Regions from separate parts of the Paenibacillus sp. FSL E2-0178 genome, predicted to be linked through region 2. Evidence: a T-box and tRNA genes for the amino acid it is inferred to sense, from the RefSeq annotation. Region 2 holds a T-box; the other holds one or more tRNA genes.
The links. A T-box is a leader RNA that pairs with one kind of tRNA and senses whether it is charged. The one in region 2 lies ahead of MHI42_RS07330 (tryptophan--tRNA ligase), so its partner is inferred to be a tRNA-Trp.
Positions count from the first base shown of each region.

Region 1 (6,294 bases), 4.1 Mb from region 2:
AAACGGTCAATTTATGTGTTATATAAAATAACATTAACGGACTTTGCATTCCATTATCCCGGATATTCCGCTCTTTCTACTGCCCTTCTATCTACTCTATAAGCAACTTAAGGAAACACGGGAACCCGGTCTCCGCAAGGATTTCAACCCAGTATAAGGCCTAACTCTATTTATAATTCATCTCATTCTTATACCGTTTTCGCTACAAGCTTAAGTACTGGCTGCAGCATTTCCAATCCTTAATTGCAGCGACAATAATCATACGACCCTGCGGCTCAAGATTAAGGTCTGGCTGCTTTCGCTTCATTCTCCAGGGAGGCAAAATAAGCAATTTTGTGATCCACCTTTTGCGCAAAGCTCTGAAAGAATTTAATCTTCTCATCAATATGCACTTTATGCTCCTGCAGCAGTCTGCGCTGATCGGGCAAAGCACTTACCCCTTCTTTCGAAAGCGCAATGAATTGCTTGATATCGGCAATCGCCATCCCTGTATCTTTAAGACAGCAGATTAACGAAATTAACTCCAGATCCTCATCGTCAAAACACCGGTTGCCGTTAACATCTCTTGCCACAACCGGCAATACGCCCTCCCGTTCGTAGTAACGCAGCGTATATTGGCTCAGTCCGCTTTTTTGTGCTATGGTTTTGATGCTGTATCCCATTATTGCAGCTCCCTTCTATCAGCTGGTATCGGTTTCATCTCTTAAAGTAACACCATTTGGTTTCTATGAAAAGCCGCTCTATAAATCTATTGACTTACACCTAACTCTAAGGTCTAAGCTTAACACTGTACCTTCATTTAAGGAGTGAATAATTAATGGTAAAAAGAATTAACGTTGCTAATGGTGCGCTGGAGGTCGCTGAAATCTCCCTGGGCTGTATGCGGATTGCAGATCTGTCACCACAAGAGGCCGATGTACATATTCACAGCGCCCTTGAGGCTGGCATAGACTTTTTTGACCACGCTGACATTTATGCTGCCGGTAAAGCTGAGGAGGTGTTCGGCGATGTGCTGGCTGCAAGTCCGGGCATGCGGGATCAACTGCTGATCCAGACCAAATGCGGGATCCGTAATGGCTTCTTCGACTTCTCCAAAGAGCATATTGTAAGCTCGGTAGAGAACAGCCTGAAGCGCCTGAAGACCGATTATGTCGATGTTCTGCTGCTGCACCGCCCGGACACCCTTATGGAGCCTGAAGAAGTAGCAGAAGCCTTTGATCAGCTGGAGAGCAGAGGTCTGGTTAAACACTTCGGCGTCAGCAACCAGAATCCCCTGCAGATTGAATTGCTGAAAAAGAACGTCAAACAGCCCCTGCTGTTCAACCAGCTTCAGCTCAGCGTAATGGTCACCGGCATGATCGATTCCGGAATCAACGTCAATATGACAAATTCCGGATCAGTTGTCCATGATGGAGGCATCCTGGAGTATAGCCGCCTGCATGATATGACGATCCAGCCTTGGTCACCGTTCCAATACGGTTTCTTTGAAGGCGTATTCCTCGGCCATGAGAAGTTCCCGGAGGTGAATGAAGTCATTAACCGTCTGGCTGCGGAAAAAGGGGTAGCAGATACGGCCATCGCCATTGCCTGGCTGCTGAGACATCCGGCCAAAATGCAGCCGGTGGTCGGTACCACCAACACTAAGCGTCTGCTGGATATCGCCAAAGCTTCGGATATTACGCTTAGCCGCCAGGAATGGTACGAGATCTACCGCGCAGCCGGGAATGTGCTTCCTTAAGTGGGTCTTAGCATCAACATATAAAACATATTAAAACCCGCAACGAATTTGAGGATCTAAGCTCGTTGCGGGTTTTATCCTTAATTTGAGATGGAGTATAAATATAAAAATCCCTCAGGAGTCAGACTCCCAAGGGATTAGTTTCGTAAATTATACCGGCGAGAGGACTCGAACCTCCACGGTTTCCCACTCGATTTTGAGTCGAGCGCGTCTGCCATTCCGCCACGCCGGCATATACATAGAATTAGTTCTAAAAGATAATGGAGGTGCCACCCAGATTTGAACTGGGGATAAAGCTTTTGCAGAGCTTTGCCTTACCACTTGGCTATGGCACCAAAAAAATGGAGCGGACGACGGGAATCGAACCCGCGACCCTCGCCTTGGCAAGGCGATGCTCTACCGCTGAGCCACGTCCGCATATAATGGCTGGGGATATAGGAATCGAACCTATGAATGACGGAGTCAAAGTCCGTTGCCTTACCGCTTGGCTAATCCCCAACATTTGATTTAATAAAATGGGGCGACTGATGGGTCTCGAACCCACGAATGCCGGAACCACAATCCGGTGCGTTAACCCCTTCGCCACAGTCGCCATATAAAGCTTATTTAATTGCAATGCCTTATAACTCTTATAAAATAAATGGGGCGACCGATGGGTCTCGAACCCACGAATGCCGGAACCACAATCCGGTGCGTTAACCACTTCGCCACGATCGCCATATTAAATTTTATAGGATATTACTTGGCAGGGGCAGCAGGAATTGAACCCACACCAACGGTTTTGGAGACCGTTGTTCTACCTTTAAACTATGCCCCTAAAAATGGTGGAGGCTGATGGATTCGAACCACCGAACACGTACGTGAGCAGATTTACAGTCTGATGCGTTTGGCCACTTCGCTAAGCCTCCGAGGATGGTGCCGGCGAGAGGACTTGAACCCCCAACCTACTGATTACAAGTCAGTTGCTCTACCAATTGAGCTACACCGGCATATTAAGTTGTAAAAAATATGGTGGCGCGGGAGGGAATCGAACCCCCGACACAAGGATTTTCAGTCCTTTGCTCTACCGACTGAGCTACCGAGCCGAACATTTCTTCATAAAGATGGCGGAACCGACGGGATTCGAACCCGCGATCTCCTGCGTGACAGGCAGGCATGTTAGGCCAACTACACCACGGTTCCAAATTGGTTGCGGGGGCAGGATTTGAACCTGCGGCCTTCGGGTTATGAGCCCGACGAGCTACCGGGCTGCTCCACCCCGCGTCAATGTTAAAGATCTATTCTGTTAAAGATAGATGGTGGAGGCTGAGGGGTTCGAACCCCCGACCCTCTGCTTGTAAGGCAGATGCTCTCCCAGCTGAGCTAAGCCTCCATATATGACTCGTATGGGATTCGAACCCATGTTACCTCCGTGAAAGGGAGGTGTCTTAACCCCTTGACCAACGAGCCATGCTGTTTAAAATTGTTTTCTCATCCCTATACAGGGAAGTAAAGCTACGGAGAGAGAGGGATTCGAACCCTCGAGACGCTTGTGGCGCCTACACGATTTCCAATCGTGCTCCTTCGGCCAAACTCGGACACCTCTCCATATGGCTCCCCGAACAGGACTCGAACCTGTGACAACTCGATTAACAGTCGAGTGCTCTACCAACTGAGCTATCAGGGAATATACATATCAGGCTTGATCGCCTGAAAACTGAATCCGAAACGAATCTGCGTTCTTCGAAATTTGGATAAGCCCTCGACCGATTAGTATTGGTCAGCTCCATGCATTGCTGCACTTCCACCTCCAACCTATCTACCTCGTCGTCTTCAAGGGGTCTTACTAATTGGGAAATCTCATCTTGAGGGGGGCTTCACGCTTAGATGCTTTCAGCGCTTATCCCGTCCGTACGTAGCTACTCAGCCATGCTCCTGGCGGAACAACTGATGCACCAGCGGTACGTCCATCCCGGTCCTCTCGTACTAAGGACAGCTCCTCTCAAATTTCCTGCGCCCACGACAGATAGGGACCGAACTGTCTCACGACGTTCTGAACCCAGCTCGCGTACCGCTTTAATGGGCGAACAGCCCAACCCTTGGGACCTACTTCAGCCCCAGGATGCGATGAGCCGACATCGAGGTGCCAAACCTCCCCGTCGATGTGGACTCTTGGGGGAGATAAGCCTGTTATCCCCAGGGTAGCTTTTATCCGTTGAGCGATGGCCCTTCCATGCGGTACCACCGGATCACTAAGTCCGACTTTCGTCCCTGCTCGACTTGTTGGTCTCGCAGTCAAGCTCCCTTATGCCTTTGCACTCTTCGAATGATTTCCAACCATTCTGAGGGAACCTTTGAACGCCTCCGTTACTCTTTAGGAGGCGACCGCCCCAGTCAAACTGCCCGCCTGACACGGTCCCCGTACCCGATTAGGGCACTAGGTTAGAACCTAGATACGATCAGGGTGGTATCCCAACGGCGCCTCCGCAGAAGCTTGCGCTCCTGCCTCTACGGCTCCCACCTATCCTGTACAGATCGTACCCAAATTCAATATCAAGCTGCAGTAAAGCTCCATGGGGTCTTTCCGTCTTGTCGCGGGTAACCTGCATCTTCACAGGTATTAAAATTTCACCGGATCTCTCGTTGAGACAGCGCCCAAGTCGTTACGCCATTCGTGCGGGTCAGAATTTACCTGACAAGGAATTTCGCTACCTTAGGACCGTTATAGTTACGGCCGCCGTTTACTGGGGCTTCGGTTCACAGCTTCGGATTGCTCCTAACCACTCCCCTTAACCTTCCAGCACCGGGCAGGCGTCAGCCCGTATACTTCGCCTTGCGGCTTCGCACAGACCTGTGTTTTTGCTAAACAGTCGCTTGGGCCTTTTCACTGCGGCCCCCTCGGGCTATTCACCCTACCGAGGCACCTCTTCTCCCGAAGTTACGAGGTCATTTTGCCGAGTTCCTTAACGAGAGTTCTTCCGCGCGCCTTAGAATTCTCTTCTCGCCTACCTGTGTCGGTTTGCGGTACGGGCACCTTCTCCTGGCTAGAGGCTTTTCTTGGCAGTGTGAGATCATGACCTTCGCTACTACAATTTTCGCTCCCCATCACAGCCCAGCCTTAATGATGTGCGGATTTGCCTACACATCAGCCTCACTGCTTAGACGGACACATCCATCAGTCCGCGTCACTACCCTCCTGCGTCACCCCATCGCTCATAGCGGATTACGGTGGTACAGTAATTTCAAACTGTTGTCCTTCGACTACGCCTTTCGGCCTCGCCTTAGGTCCCGACTTACCCTGAGCGGACGAGCCTTCCTCAGGAAACCTTGGGCTTTCGGCGGATCAGATTCTCACTGATCTTTTCGTTACTCATACCGGCATTCTCACTTGTATGCTGTCCAGCGCTCCTTACGGTACACCTTCAACCTACATACAACGCTCCCCTACCCCAGATGCAAAGCATCTAGCCATAGCTTCGGTGGTGTGTTTAGCCCCGTTACATTTTCGGCGCAGAGTCACTCGACCAGTGAGCTATTACGCACTCTTTCAATGGTGGCTGCTTCTAAGCCAACATCCTGGTTGTCTGTGCAACTCCACATCCTTTCCCACTTAACACACACTTGGGGACCTTAGCTGATGGTCTGGGCTGTTTCCCTTTTGACAATGGATCTTAGCACTCACTGTCTGACTCCCGGCAAGAAGTTAATGGCATTCGGAGTTTGACTGAGCTTGGTAACCCTTGCGGGCCCCGCACCCAATCAGTGCTCTACCTCCACCACTCCATTCACCGAGGCTAGCCCTAAAGCTATTTCGGGGAGAACCAGCTATCTCCGAGTTCGATTGGAATTTCTCCGCTACCCCCACCTCATCCCCGCATTTTTCAACATGCGTGGGTTCGGGCCTCCAGTGCGTGTTACCGCACCTTCACCCTGGACAGGGGTAGATCACACGGTTTCGGGTCTACGTCCACATACTAAATCGCCCTATTCAGACTCGCTTTCGCTGCGGCTCCGGCTTCTCACCTTAACCTTGCATGTTAAACGTAACTCGCCGGTTCATTCTACAAAAGGCACGCCATCACCCATAGATCGGGCTCTGACTTTTTGTAAGCACACGGTTTCAGGTTCTATTTCACTCCCCTTCCGGGGTGCTTTTCACCTTTCCCTCACGGTACTGTTTCACTATCGGTCGCCAGGTAGTATTTAGCCTTAGCAGATGGTCCTGCTGGATTCATACGGGGTTTCACGTGCCCCGCACTACTCGGGATCCGTCTCGGAGAGAACACAGTTTAGGCTACAGGGCTTTTACCTCTATCGCGGGCCTTTCCAGACCTCTTCGCCTACCATATTCCTTTGTAACTCCATGTGAGACGTCCCACAACCCCAAGGGGCAAGCCCCTTGGTTTAGGCTGTTCCGCGTTCGCTCGCCGCTACTGACGGAATCACTATTGTTTTCTCTTCCTCAGGGTACTTAGATGTTTCAGTTCCCCTGGTCTGCCTCTACATTTCCTATGTATTCAGAAATGAGTAACTGCGAATTACCACAGCTGGGTTTCCCCATTCGGACACCCCCGGAT
Region 1 is NZ_CP151953.1:5,747,301-5,753,594, reverse strand. Features, by position in the region: gene MHI42_RS25220 (MerR family transcriptional regulator) at 282-662, opposite strand; gene MHI42_RS25215 (aldo/keto reductase) at 818-1,738, shown strand; tRNA gene MHI42_RS25210 (tRNA-Leu) at 1,892-1,970, opposite strand; tRNA gene MHI42_RS25205 (tRNA-Cys) at 2,000-2,073, opposite strand; tRNA gene MHI42_RS25200 (tRNA-Gly) at 2,081-2,155, opposite strand; tRNA gene MHI42_RS25195 (tRNA-Gln) at 2,162-2,236, opposite strand; tRNA gene MHI42_RS25190 (tRNA-His) at 2,255-2,330, opposite strand; tRNA gene MHI42_RS25185 (tRNA-His) at 2,380-2,455, opposite strand; tRNA gene MHI42_RS25180 (tRNA-Trp) at 2,482-2,555, opposite strand; tRNA gene MHI42_RS25175 (tRNA-Tyr) at 2,561-2,646, opposite strand; tRNA gene MHI42_RS25170 (tRNA-Thr) at 2,652-2,727, opposite strand; tRNA gene MHI42_RS25165 (tRNA-Phe) at 2,748-2,823, opposite strand; tRNA gene MHI42_RS25160 (tRNA-Asp) at 2,843-2,920, opposite strand; tRNA gene MHI42_RS25155 (tRNA-Met) at 2,925-3,001, opposite strand; tRNA gene MHI42_RS25150 (tRNA-Val) at 3,035-3,110, opposite strand; tRNA gene MHI42_RS25145 (tRNA-Glu) at 3,116-3,187, opposite strand; tRNA gene MHI42_RS25140 (tRNA-Ser) at 3,236-3,325, opposite strand; tRNA gene MHI42_RS25135 (tRNA-Asn) at 3,329-3,404, opposite strand; rRNA gene MHI42_RS25130 (23S ribosomal RNA) at 3,468-6,294, opposite strand, start outside.
Region 1: it has a tRNA-Trp gene. The T-box ahead of MHI42_RS07330 (tryptophan--tRNA ligase) is inferred to sense a tRNA for this amino acid. The anticodon was not compared.

Region 2 (6,294 bases):
CTATTCTGCAGTGGATCAATTGAAATCATCTTAGCATCCCCTCTACTCTGAAAGTCGGTTAATCTACTGTTCTTACGGTAAAAGGCAGCAATACCTGCTCAAGCTGTTCTCTGTGCGGCTCATATTGTGCCGGCAGCATCAGGTGGCTGCCCATCGTTTCCGGCGTTTCGTCATGGGCGAAGCCCGGAGGATCAGTGGCGATCTCAAACAGGATCTCCCCATGCTCTCTGAAGTAAATAGCATTGAAGTAATTCCGGTCCTGAACTGGCGTTACCCCATATCCATTATCATGCACATAATCCTGCCATTCAAGCTGATCCTGGTCATCCTTCGCTCTCCAGGCAATATGATGCACGGTGCCGACACCCATTTCGCCGCGCTGTACCGCTGTTACCTTCAGTTCAACCACATTTCCGATATCCGCAGTGGAATGGTAACGGGCGACATCGCCTTCTTGTCCTACGAATGTAAGTCCCATCACCTTCTCCAGCAGCTCAGCAGTCTGCTCCGGATGTGTGGACAGCAGTGTCGCACCACCGAAGCCCTTAATCGCAACCTCCGGAGTTACCCCGCCGAAGGTCCATTCGTTACGCTCTCCAGCCTCCCGTTCCACCAGTTCGAGATGAAGACCGTGGGGATCATCGAATTCCAGATACTGCTCGCCAAACCGCTCCATTTCGGTAAAAGCAACCTTGAACTTCGTCAGTCTTTCTCTCCAGAAAGCCATCGCCCCTACCGGAATCACATATGAAGTAACGCCGACCTGCCCCCCGCCGATTTTACCCTGATATGCATCTGCCCAAGGGAAGAAAGTAATAATCGTCCCCGGCTTGCCGCCATTGTTGCCGAAGTAGAAGTGATATGTCCCCGGATCGTCGAAATTGACCGTTTGCTTAACCAGCCGGAGTCCCAGCACACCTGCATAAAAATCCATATTTTCCTGCGGATGGCCGACAATTGCGGTGATATGATGAATGCCCATAGTTTTTTTGTTCATTTAAATTCACTCCTAATTAAATTTGATTAGCTTAGAATAATATTTTATCTTCACTTTAAGATATTAGGTTGAATATTATCTTTAAGTTAAGATAATTTATATTCTCACTTTACTTTTTATTATTCCGCTTGTCAAGCACTTGTCTATCTCTCTTACTATTTACAATCCTGCACAAAATACAACATTCTCCTCCCAAAAACGCCCATAATCGAAAATTGTTGTACGGAATGCAGCATTCCGCCTCCTCCAAGCCGCTGAAAGAGATAATTCCTGCATTTCATACAACAATCCCCTTGAATACTTAGGTATCTATGAATCAAAGTTGCAATATATACAGCATTTTATACTTTTACAACGTGAGCCTTAAATAAGCGTTTTTTCATAGAAGCACAAAGTCAGCTTGTCATTGATCTCTTTGGTCTCACCTGTTCTTCTGTAACCCAGCTTCTCATACAAGTAGCAGTTTCTTTCCTCTTGCATTACGGTATCCAGCTCCCAGACTTTAGCTTCGGAATAGATCTGCTCGATCAAGGCAAACACCCGCTGGGCTATGCCCAGACCCTGGTATTCCGGCTGGATAAATATCCGTCCGACACGAAATACGGCATTCTCTTTTCGGACCACTCTAATCGCACCAACTGCCTCCCCGGAATACCGGATGATGTAATAATCTACACAAGCTTGATTGAGCCGCTCCACTACTCTGTATACAGTCTCATTAGCAGGGTTCGTATCATAATCCTGATATTTCTCGAGCAAGGGCAGGAATGCCCGGGTCTGCATTTCATGAATCGCTGCCGCATCTTCCGCTACCGCTTCACTTAAAGTAACTTCCATCCTATGTACCTCCAGATTTTATACAAAATATACATAATCCAAGTGTTCGCCGACCATCCCTGCAATATGTTGATTCGGCCTTGTCTGATACATGGTGAATCCGATACTCTCATACATCCGCCGGGCAGGAACCAGATCATCATTTGTTGTCACAATAATTTTCCGGACATCATTTTGGAGGATTCTATTCACGGCTTCTTGCAGCTGCATTTTACTGTAACCTTTACCTTTGTGGGCTGAAGCAATGCAGTTATGGCCGATTTCTGCAACCTCAGGCAGGTTCCTCGGGTCCCAGGAAACGAAGCCGACAGCTTCATCGTGCAGCGTTGTGATGAACCCGTATTTATCTGCAACTGGCGGATTGTCAAAGAAAAAGTTATCAAATTCCCGCCATTCAGCAAGGCAGCTTTGCTCATACCGGCAATCAAAGGCATAGGCATCTTTCAATAATTCAAACAATATTCCCCGTTGAAAACTGCTCACCTTCTTAAATTCAATACCCATGCCTCGCCCCCTCGCCATTTCCTCAATAATTCACTTCCAAACATTACATTGAATTACATCATTCTACCATGACATATTGCATGTAAGCCTTGAATACAAACAGGAGGCACATCACTAAAAGCCCTACCAATTGACATTCACCCTAAGATGTTGTAAAAATACAGTAATACATTAGTATACAACTTTGCAATGACGAAGAGAGTACGCATAACGAATACTCCAGAGAGCTGATGATTGCTGCGAATCAGTGTAGGGATTATGCCGAAGTGGGCTTCTGAGCATCCAAACCGAACCTTCAGGAAGTAGGCTTTGGCGAAGGTCTCATCGTTACAAGAGACGCGTATTCAGGGCATTTAGCAGTGTCGCGATACGTTCAAGCGGGTCCGGATCACAATTCGGGCTAATTAAGGTGGTACCACGGGGTTCTCTCGTCCTTTTCAGGATGAGGGGGCCCCTTTTTGATTACATAAACGGAGGGATAACATGAGTAAGGAAATTGTATTAACCGGAATTAAGCCTACCGGCAAAGTCCATCTGGGGAATTACATCGGGGCGATCAAGCCTGCACTGCAACTCGCCGGGGCAAGTGATTGTACTGCACTTTATTTTATCGCTGACTATCATGGATTAACCTTCATTCAGGACAGAGACGAGTTTCGTAATCTCTCTCACGGTATCGCAGCTACATGGCTGGCACTGGGACTGGACCCGGAGCGGGTAGTCTTTTATCGTCAATCTGATGTGCCGGAGATCTTCGAGCTTCACTGGATTCTATCTTGCCTGACGTCCAAAGGTCTAATGAACCGTGCCCATGCGTACAAAGCTATTCATGAACAAAATATACAAGCGGGCGTAGATGCGGATACCGGGGTCAATATGGGCCTCTACACCTACCCGGTTCTGATGGCTGCGGACATTCTGCTGTTCCAGTCTGACAAGGTCCCTGTCGGTAAGGACCAGATTCAGCATGTGGAGATCGCCAGAGATATTGCCGAGGGCTTTAACCGGATTTATGGAGATACCTTCAAGCTCCCTGATTATAGGGTCGATGAGAACACATCCGTGATTCCAGGGCTGGACGGGCGGAAGATGAGCAAAAGCTACAATAATACGATTCCGCTGTTCGAAACACCAGAGAAGCTGAAGAAGCTGATCAGCAAAATCAAAACGGACTCTACGCCTCCCCAGGAACCGAAAGACCCGGATACGTCTAATATTTTCTTGCTGTACAAAGAGTTTGCGGCTCCCGCTCAAGTACAGGATTTCAGGAAGCAATATCTAAGCGGCATTAGCTGGGGGGAGGCCAAACAGGAGCTGTTCCAGGTGATCAATGCTGCTCTGGATGAACCCCGGAAGAAATACAATGAGTTCATGGCAGCGCCAGAGCAGATCGACGCAATCCTGAGTGAAGGTGCCCGGAAGGCAAGAGCCCTAGCTGCTCCTTTGCTTGCGCAGGTCAAAGCGAAGATCGGGCGTTTTTAAATAAGCTCCTTGGAGCAGAGTTTAACTCAAACGGACGGTATGGTAAAATTATCAAATTCAAACTTTTACAAATAGCCGGTTGGGAGGCAATAGCTATGAACGCACGTAACTCCACGTATAATTTCCAGAATGTCAGTAACGGGGCAGAATCAGAACTGCTGCGCCTGCAGGAACAGGCTTTGATGGGCTGGAACAAAGAGTACCGCACCTTGCAGCAATTCGGATTGGCAGACGGGATGAAGGTTCTGGAGGCTGGTGCAGGTCCGGGATTCGTTACCGCCCAATTGCTGGAGCACTTCCCGCACAGTGAAATCACAGCCCTTGATATCGATGATGCTTTACTTGAAGAGGCCAAGCTCAGGTTAAGCCACATCCCCGAATCACGGCTTACCTTCGCCCATGCTTCGGTGTATGAGACTGGACTGCCCGGCAATCAATACGATTTTGTTATTGCCCGTTTAATTTTTCTTCATCTATATAACCCGCAGCAGGCAGCAGCAGAGCTTAGACGTGTCCTCAAACCAGGCGGCAAATTGGTCATTATTGATGTGGACGACGGTGTCTTCGGGGCAATCGAGCCTGAGATAGGAGTTATGCCTTCTATTATCCAAAAGCTGGCCCAGCAGCAGGCTTCAAGAGGCGGTAACCGCAATATCGGCCGAAGCCTGCCGCGCCTGTTATCCGGCTCCGGCTATACAGACGTAGATATGGATGCCATCCTCCAGCATAGCGATCTGCATGGTATAGAAGGCTTCAAACGTCAATTTGATATTAACCGGTTCACCGGGTTCTATAAGAAAGGGATCATTACGGAATATGAGTATGAGGAATTGAACAGAGCCTATGAACAATTCGACCGCTCCCCGGATGCGCATGCGATGATGTTATTTTTCATGGCCTGCGGTACTAAACCTTAATAGAGTACTATAGCATTCCGTTTAGTCTTGGTGAGCTATTGTCATAGACAGCACAAAGAAACCACTTCTTTAAAAGGTTTAATCCTACTTTAAGAGTGGTTTCTTTTGTATAAAATCGTTTCCCGCTTAAACAGCGGAGAGGACGGAATGATTGTGGAAAAGCGGCAGCGGTCGCCTTTGTCCCCGGATTTTCACCGCTAAGGAGAATCAATAAAATCTGGGGACAACAGCGATTGGAACAACAGTCCGTTCGCGCAGCGTCCACCCAAGTGCTCACGTTGATCCTGCTCAAGACAACAATGGCTACAACCTCAGAAACAACCGTTCCCCGCTAACCTGTATATATCTGTACATTCCGGCGCATACCGCTGCCATAAGGATTCCATAGCCCAGTAATATGAGATTTCCATTCAACGTACGAAGCAGCATGAACAGCGCGGCCGGAACAACCAGACTGATGAACCCCAGAATCATCGATACCAGCACCGCTGCGCTCTGCTTGATCGCCGTTACCTCACTTGTCCAGTCCAGCTTAGGCAGCTTCAGGTTCACAATCACGCCCAGCATGGCAGAATAACAAGCGTAGATCACCGGGATCACAAGCATTAATATACTTTCCATCCATCCGGCCTGCAGTGTATAGATAAGCAGCACCCAGCTCACGGCAATGACCGGTAGCGTAATGGTGAGATTCACAGCTACTTTGCTGAGTATAATGGCGGGTTTAGAGACGGGCGAGCTTTGTAAAATCCACAAATGATTCCCTTCCAGCGAAATCGAACTCGCCGTAGTGCAGCTCAGAACCACAAATAAAGAAACCACAAGCGGACTCAGCGTGCTCAAATACTCCGATAGCTGCGGAATGTCGAGCATGACGCCAAGCTTCTCCGAGCTGACGAACAATAAGGAAACCGACATTACCAGCAATAGAACCATACCGATGCCTGTGTTCAGCACATAATTGGCTGAGCTGAAATAGCGGCGCAGCTCTTTGTGATACAACGCCTTAAAAGCAGAATTCGCCTGCAACGGCTTCATCGTATACCTGCTGCCTGAGTGGCTGGTCATAAGGCCTGTATGAATGGCTTTGTACCGGGTTGCCAGCACGGCGGAGAAGAGTACAAATGCAAGGACAGACAGGGCAATGAAGAAGATCAGTGAACTTACCCGGTATGAGCAGACTGCATCGACATACACGGACGCCAGGGGATACAGCTTAAAGATCGCATCACCCAGCCCTGCCCCCATATCAGCAAGCTCCTGCTGGTCTCCATTAAGATTAAATGAACCCAGCATGAAAAGAATAAGGACGGCAAAAGTGAACACTACACTAATCATCTTGCTTGCTCTAAATCTCGAAGACACCCAGCTGATGAGTGCGCCAATGATCGTTGCCGCTATAATCGGCAGCAAGGTGATGAATAAGAGCGTCATTAGAAAGAACAGATAAAACAGCACTCCCGGATTCACTTGTATCGCATACACCGCACCCGCAGGCAGCATAACCAGCAGTGTAAAAAACAGATTCATCACATACAGCTGAAGCACACGGCTTGC
Region 2 is NZ_CP151953.1:1,549,790-1,556,083, forward strand. Features, by position in the region: gene MHI42_RS07310 (flavin reductase family protein) at 1-29, opposite strand, end outside; gene MHI42_RS07315 (ring-cleaving dioxygenase) at 59-997, opposite strand; gene MHI42_RS07320 (GNAT family N-acetyltransferase) at 1,361-1,834, opposite strand; gene MHI42_RS07325 (GNAT family N-acetyltransferase) at 1,853-2,338, opposite strand; T-box leader at 2,519-2,777, shown strand; gene MHI42_RS07330 (tryptophan--tRNA ligase) at 2,822-3,820, shown strand; gene MHI42_RS07335 (methyltransferase domain-containing protein) at 3,916-4,737, shown strand; gene MHI42_RS07340 (hypothetical protein) at 5,041-6,294, opposite strand, start outside.